DNA from 2 places in the Erythrobacter westpacificensis genome. Region 2 is predicted to be linked to the other one. Evidence: predicted binding sites of a transcription regulator. Region 2 holds the regulator's gene; the other holds the start of a gene.
What was found. The regulator LexA, encoded in region 2, represses DNA repair genes until DNA is damaged. The targets are predictions, from matches to a motif close to GTTCCNCNCTTGTTCT.
Positions count from the first base shown of each region.

Region 1: a site for LexA is predicted at 1,237-1,252, ahead of ABFX23_RS05775 (ATP-dependent helicase). Genes of this name have one in related genera too.

Region 1 is NZ_BAABHV010000009.1:216,558-219,964, reverse strand. It holds gene ABFX23_RS05775 (ATP-dependent helicase) at 1-1,233, opposite strand, end outside; gene ABFX23_RS05770 (hypothetical protein) at 1,373-1,948, shown strand; gene ABFX23_RS05765 (hypothetical protein) at 2,050-2,373, shown strand; gene rsmD (16S rRNA (guanine(966)-N(2))-methyltransferase RsmD) at 2,370-2,924, opposite strand; gene ABFX23_RS05755 (pseudouridine synthase) at 2,921-3,407, opposite strand, start outside.
Region 2 is NZ_BAABHV010000017.1:189,882-193,288, forward strand. It holds gene ABFX23_RS11800 (ComEC/Rec2 family competence protein) at 1-1,192, shown strand, start outside; gene lexA (transcriptional repressor LexA) at 1,258-1,929, opposite strand; gene ABFX23_RS11810 (molybdopterin molybdotransferase MoeA) at 2,000-3,205, opposite strand; gene moaC (cyclic pyranopterin monophosphate synthase MoaC) at 3,202-3,407, opposite strand, start outside.

The DNA.
Region 1 (3,407 bases), on a different contig from region 2:
CAGGTACGCCAGAGCATCACGGATTTCGGCGCGTTCATAGAAGCGGAAGCCGCCGATAATGCGATAGGAGAGGCCGATCTGGATGAAGCGGTCCTCGAACTCGCGGGTCTGGTACTGAGCGCGCACGAGGATTGCGGCCTGTTCCAGCGACAGCCCCTCGCGCTCAAGCCGTTCCAGCTCCTCGCCCACGCGGCGGGCTTCCTCGGGCGCGTCCCATACGCCGATCACGCGGACTTTCTGCCCCTCGGGAAGCTGCGTCCACAGCGTCTTGCCGAGGCGCTGTGAATTGGCTTCGATCAGCCCGCTGGCGGCGGCCAGGATTTGCGGAGTGGAGCGATAGTTCTGCTCCAGCTTCACCACCTTTGCGCCGGGAAAATCCTTCTCGAAACGAAGGATGTTCGCCACCTCGGCCCCGCGCCAGGAATAGATCGACTGGTCGTCATCCCCCACCACGCAGATGTTCTTGCGCTCCTGCGCCATCAGTCGCAGCCAAAGGTACTGCACGGCATTGGTGTCCTGGTACTCGTCTACCAGGATATATTTGTAGCGCTGCTGGTAGCTCTTCAGCACGTCCGTATGGCGGCGGAAGATGTTGAGCATGTGCAGCAGCAGGTCGCCGAAATCGCAGGCGTTCAGGCTCTTCAGCCGCTCCTGGTAGATGCGGTACATCTCCGCACCCCTGCCGTTGGCATAGCTTTCGTTGTCGACGGCTGTCAGATCCTCGGGGTTGAGGCCGCGGTTCTTCCAGCTGTCGATCAGCCCAGCGAGTTGGCGCGGGGGCCAGCGCTTCTCGTCCAGCTCCGCCTCGCGAATGAGCGTTTTCAGCAGGCGCAACTGATCATCGGTGTCGATGATGGTGAAGTTGCTTTCCAGCCCGACCAGTTCGGCATGGCGGCGCAGCATCTTGGCGCAGATCGAGTGGAACGTGCCGAGCCACGGCATCCCCTCCAGCGCGCCATTGGTGAGCGTGCCTACGCGCTCCCGCATTTCGCGCGCGGCCTTGTTGGTGAAGGTGACGCATAGGATCTCGCTGGGCCAGGCCATACGTTCCCGAACGATATGGGCGAGGCGGTGGGTGAGGGCGGCTGTCTTGCCAGTGCCGGCCCCTGCCAGCATCAGCACTGGCCCTTCCGTCGTCAGCACGGCATCGCGCTGCGGCGGATTGAGGTGCGCGAGCCATTCGGGTGCGCTGTCTGCGGGTAGTGAATCGGATGTGGAGGGGGACTGGGTCACTGGTGAACAACTAGGGAACAGGGGCGCGCCGTGCAAGGCCAGCGACGAACCGGGGAACCGCGTTTTCTCGGAACAGGCGCACGGTCCACCCCGTTTCAGGGGCAATCGCAACAACGCGAACCGACACAGGAGACCAGTGATGAACAAGACACTTTTGGCCGCCGCCACCGCGCTTTCGATGATTTCCGTGCCTGTCATGGCCGACCATCATGAAAGCGGCGAAATGACTGCCGACCAGCAGATGATGTACGATGAACTCAGCCCCGCTGATCGCGCCGAGTTCGATACCTATACCGCCGATCAGCAGACGATGTATTTCGGCTGGAACGATGCCCTTCGCGGCTACTACTGGTCGCTGAATGACGAACAGCAGGACGCATGGTGGTATCTGAACGATGAACAGCGCGCCACGATCTTCCAGATCCAGGCGCCTGAACAGCGGGCTGCAGCCTGGAATTCGGTGATTGCCCAGGTTTCGGAACTGGAAGATGGCAATGCCACGACCCAGCAGACCGCTGCGACGACCAGCACGACCGACATGCGCTTCGTGAGCAATGCCGTGGTGCAGGATGCACCGGCACCGCACCAGGGTGAATACCCCGTGTGTGAGAGTGATGCGGACGACAACTGCATCAACGCATGGGCCGCTGGACAGCGTGGTCCCGGTGTTGACCGTCCGCTCGACTACTGGCCGGGTGAGCCTGCCAGTTCGTAATAACTGACGAGCCGTCAAGACCTTGAAGGGCCGTTCGGGAAACCGGGCGGCCCTTCGTCGATTATGATATGCATTGCTGGTGTGCCGTGAGGAGAAGCGCCGTGAAATTCGCAATTGTCCTGCCTGTTATCGCCCTGTGCATCGGAACACCTGTTTTGGCCGACAATCACGAGGGTGAGGAAAAGCCGCAGGCCGAAGTCATCGAGCGAGACGAGGACGGGCGCGCAATGCGGGTCCGCGTCAATGGTTACGAAGTCGACGTTTGCCGCGAAGGCCAGCAGGACAACTGCATCAATCCGCGCGAGGCCGGCCTCGATTTCGGCGGTGTGCCGATCGATTACTGGCCCGGCAGACCGGCGAGCGAGATCGAAGACGGCCTACCGCCCGAAGCGCCGGCGCAGAAAACGGGAGACGGCGAGGGCTAGTCCGCGATTTCGGGCCAGCGGAGGAGGACCAGCTTCGCCGGGCCGACCTTGCGCTCGGTCTCGATGTCGAGCGCCTTGATCTTCACATCGTCCTTCGCGCCCACTTCCAGCGCGACCCACGTCGCAGGTCCGATCCAGCCAAGCCGGACCAGCCGATCGATCGCCACGGCGCCTGCGTTGGTGCCATACGGTGGGTCAAGCAGCACGAGGTCACGCGCAATCTTTGCCGGGCCTAGCGACATGACGGAGCCCGCCACCACTTCGCATTGTTGCTGGGCGCGCAGGGAGGCTATGTTCTGACGGATGCACCGGATCGCGGCGGCGTCCTGCTCCACGAACAGACAATTGTCGGCCCCCCGCGAAAGTGCCTCCAGCCCAAGCGCGCCGGAGCCTGCGAACAGGTCTGCCACTGAAAGTCCCTCGAAAGATCCGAGGCGGCTCACCAGCATGGAGAACAGCGTTTCGCGCGTGCGGTCTGCCGTGGGGCGCGTGGCTTCGCCCGCAGGCGCGCGGAGCTGGCGCCGTTTCCAGTCGCCTGCGATGATCCTCATTTCAGGCTGCTCCGGAAGCGTTCGATATCTTCCTTGCGGATTTCCTGCGCCGCGCCGCGCGGCAGGTCTGCCAGGCCGAAGGGGCCGTAGGCGGTGCGGATCAGGCGGCTGACTTCGAGGCCCAGGTGCTCCAGCACGCGGCGAACCTCGCGGTTCTTGCCCTCGGTCAGCGTCACCTCGATCCACTGGTTGCGGCCCGTGCGCCGTTCCAGGTTGGCATCGATGGGGGCATATCGCATCCCTTCGATCTCAATGCCGTCCATCAGGTCTTCCAGTTGTTCCTGTGTCACGTCGCCGAAGGTGCGGGCGCGGTATGTGCGGGGGATTTCCGTGGCGGGCAGTTCCAGCAGCCGCTTGAACTCGCCGTCGTTGGTGAGCAGCAGCAGGCCTTCGGTATTCATGTCTAGCCGCCCGACCGGCATCAGGCGGGGCGTGTCCTTGGGCAGGGCATTGCGAAGGGCGGTGTAGATCGTGGGACGGCCC
Region 2 (3,407 bases):
GGCGATCGCTGCTCTTGGCGGCATCGGATATACCCTCCTTACCGGTGCACAGGTACCCACGGTGAGAAGCTGCATTGCCGCGCTGCTCGTCTTGGGGGCGCTTGCGCTGGGGCGCGAGCCGCTGTCGCTGCGGATGGTGGCTGTCGCGGCGGTCGCCGTGCTGCTGATGTGGCCGGAAAGTCTGGTCGGCCCCAGTTTCCAGATGAGCTTCGCCGCCGTCATCGCGATTGTAGCCTTGCACAACGCGGAGCCTGTGAAACGCTTTCTGGCGCCGCGGGAGGAGAGCCGCGCTGCGTGGCTCGGTCGGCGGACGCTGATGCTGCTTTTGACAGGCATGGTCATCGAGATCGCACTGATGCCGATCGTACTGTTCCACTTCCATCGCGCGGGCGTTTACGGGGCGCTGGCAAACGTCATTTCCATCCCCCTCGTCACGTTCATATCGATGCCGTTGATCGCCGTTGCACTGGTGATGGATGTGGTCGGTCTCGGAGCGCCCTTCTGGTGGTTGGTCGGTGTCTCGCTCGATCTGCTGATCGGCATCGCCCATTTCACCAGCAGTCAGCCTGGTGCGGTAAAGCTGATCCCCCAGATTACCGGTTTTACCTTCGCGCTGTTCGTCGCGGGCGGTTTGTGGCTGGCATTGTGGCGGGGAAGGGCACGGTTGTGGGGTCTTCTGCCCACGGCGTTCGCCACGCTCATGCTGGTCCTGACCCCGATCCCGGACGTCCTGATATCAAGCGACGGACGGCATGTCGGCGTTACCGGAGAGGACGAGCGCCTTCTCGTCCTGCGCGACACGCGCAGCGATTACACGCGCGACAACCTCCTGGAACTTGCCGGGGTAGAGGGCGAACCCATTCCCATGGCTGAATGGCCCGACGCGGATTGCACTGCGGATTTCTGCGTAGTGACCCTTGAACGGGGCGGACGCTCGTGGAGCATCCTGATGAGCCGGAGCCGCAACATCGTTGGCGAACGGGCCCTTGCGGCGGCTTGCGAGCGCGCTGATATCGTCGTTTCCGATCGATGGCTGCCCCGCAGCTGCACGCCAAGGTGGCTGCGTGCCGACGCACGAATGCTTTCCCAGACCGGCGGTTTGGCTATCGTCCTGGGCAAGGAGCCCGAGGTCCGGAGCGTTGCCGACAGGCAGGGCGATCATGGCTGGTGGCGAGGCCGGGAGGCTGATTGACGCACAGAGAAAAGGCGGCATCCTTGCCGGACGCCGCCTCTTATGAATTCGTCAGGATCGAAACCTCAGTGGTAGCGCCGCAGCAGCCCGGCGAGTTTGCCCTGCACCTTGACCTGGCGATCTTCGTAGACTTGCGGATCGTACGATGCGTTTGCGGGATCGAGGCGGATCTTGCCACCATCGTGGTAAAGGTACTTCAACGTGGCTTCCTCGTCGTTCACCAGCGCCACGACAATGTCGCCGTCACGCGCCGTATCCGCCTTCTTCACGAGAGCGAAGTCGCCATCGAAGATACCCGCTTCCACCATCGAATCGCCGGAGACTTCCAGCGCGTAATGCTCGCCCGAGCCGAGCAGGGCGGCGGGCACCGGCAATGTTTGAGAATCCTCCAGCGCCTCTATCGGGACACCGGCAGCGATGCGGCCATGCAAAGGAATCTCGATCACGTCGTTCGCCGGCTCGGGCTGGCTTGGAGGCGGGGTGGTCGCCTTTGCAACCGGATCAATTGGCTTTCCGCCGAGATTTTCCGGCATCTTCACCACTTCAAGAGCACGGGCACGGTTCGGCAGGCGCCGAATGAAGCCACGTTCCTCCAGCGCAGAGATCAGGCGGTGAACGCCTGACTTGCTCTTCAGGTCGAGCGCTTCCTTCATCTCCTCGAAACTGGGAGAGATACCGCTTTCTTCCAGACGGCGGTGAATGAACAGCAGCAATTCGTGTTGCTTGGCAGTCAACATGGGCAAGCCCCTCATTAATGTTCCACATCAGGAACGAATAAGGAACAATTAAGAAACAGATCTGGTCAAGTCAAGCGATACCGCCATTTCGGATGCGATAGATTTCCACGGAGTCATTGGCCTTCGTCGGCGGAGCACCGATATCCCTGCGGATCAGCACATCCGCGGCAGCAAGTGCCCGAAGGGCGCTGCTATCCTGCTCCTCGATCAGTTCGACTTTGCCGTTGACGATGCGGCCCCGCAAGAACTCCGTGCGTTTGCCGCCAGCGGGCAGCGGTGTGAGGCAGGCCATTGCAACGGGGTGGGGCAACATATCCAGCGCACCCGCCATCCTTCGCAACAAAGGCAACAGGAAAAGATAGGCCGTAACGAAGCTGGAAACCGGATTGCCGGGGAGGCCCAGAATGACCTGATTGGCCCGTCGCGCAACCATCAGGGGCTTGCCCGGTTTCATCGCGACGCGCCAGAAATCGATCGTCGCGCCCCATCTTTCCAGTGCGGGTTTCACCAGATCGTGATCGCCGACCGAAGCGCCGCCGCTGGTGACGATGACGTCGGCGCGGGCGGCGCTTTCAAGCCCGCCGAGCATTGCGTCCATCGTATCCTTGACAGGACCGATGCGTAGACATTCCGAAACGAAAGGCCGGGCGAGCGCAGCTATGGCCGGACCATTACTGGCCGGGATCTGGTGCGCCTCGCACTTCTCGGGATCGGCGCCCAGTTCGTCACCACTGTCCAGAACGGCTATAGAGGGCAGCCGATGAACCGGCAGAACGCCGTGCCCACCCGATAGGGCAAGCGCGAGCTGGGCGGGGCTGATACGCGCGCCCTTTCGCAGCAGCGTTTCACCTGCCTCGAAATCGAAACCGGCGCGGCGAATGTGGCGAGGTGTCGGGTTGCCTTCGTCATTCAGCGATAGGGTATCGCCTTCGCGGGTCGCATTCTCCTGCAGCAGGACCGCGTCTGAGCCGTGGGGCATGATCGCCCCGGTTGAGATTCGGACAGCTTCTCCCGTCGCCAGCGTGCCGGAAAAGGGGTGGCCTGCCGCGCTTTCGCCGACGATGCGCCAGGGGCCGGAATGATCTCCGGCAGCGATCGCGTAGCCATCCATGGCTGAAAGGTCCGCGCTCGGCTGCGTGCGCCGCGCCTCGATATCCTCTGCCAGGCACCGGCCCACGGCGTCGGCAGCGACGATCCCTTCCGTAGGCAAGGGGGAAACCAGCGCGCAGAGGCGCTGCTGGGCCTCTTCAACGGGTATTGGTGCGGGCAGGCTCACTCGGCGCGCCAGTCGCCGCTTTTTCCGCCGGTTTTCTCCAGCAGGCGAACTTGTTCGATGACCATCCCTTTCTCCAGCGCCTTCGCCATGTCGTACAGCGTCAGCAAGGCGATGGAGGCAGCGGTCAGAGCTTCCATCTCGACTCCGGTCTTGCCGGTGAGGGCGGCGCGGGCCGTCACTTCGACCGCGTCGTTCGAGAAGG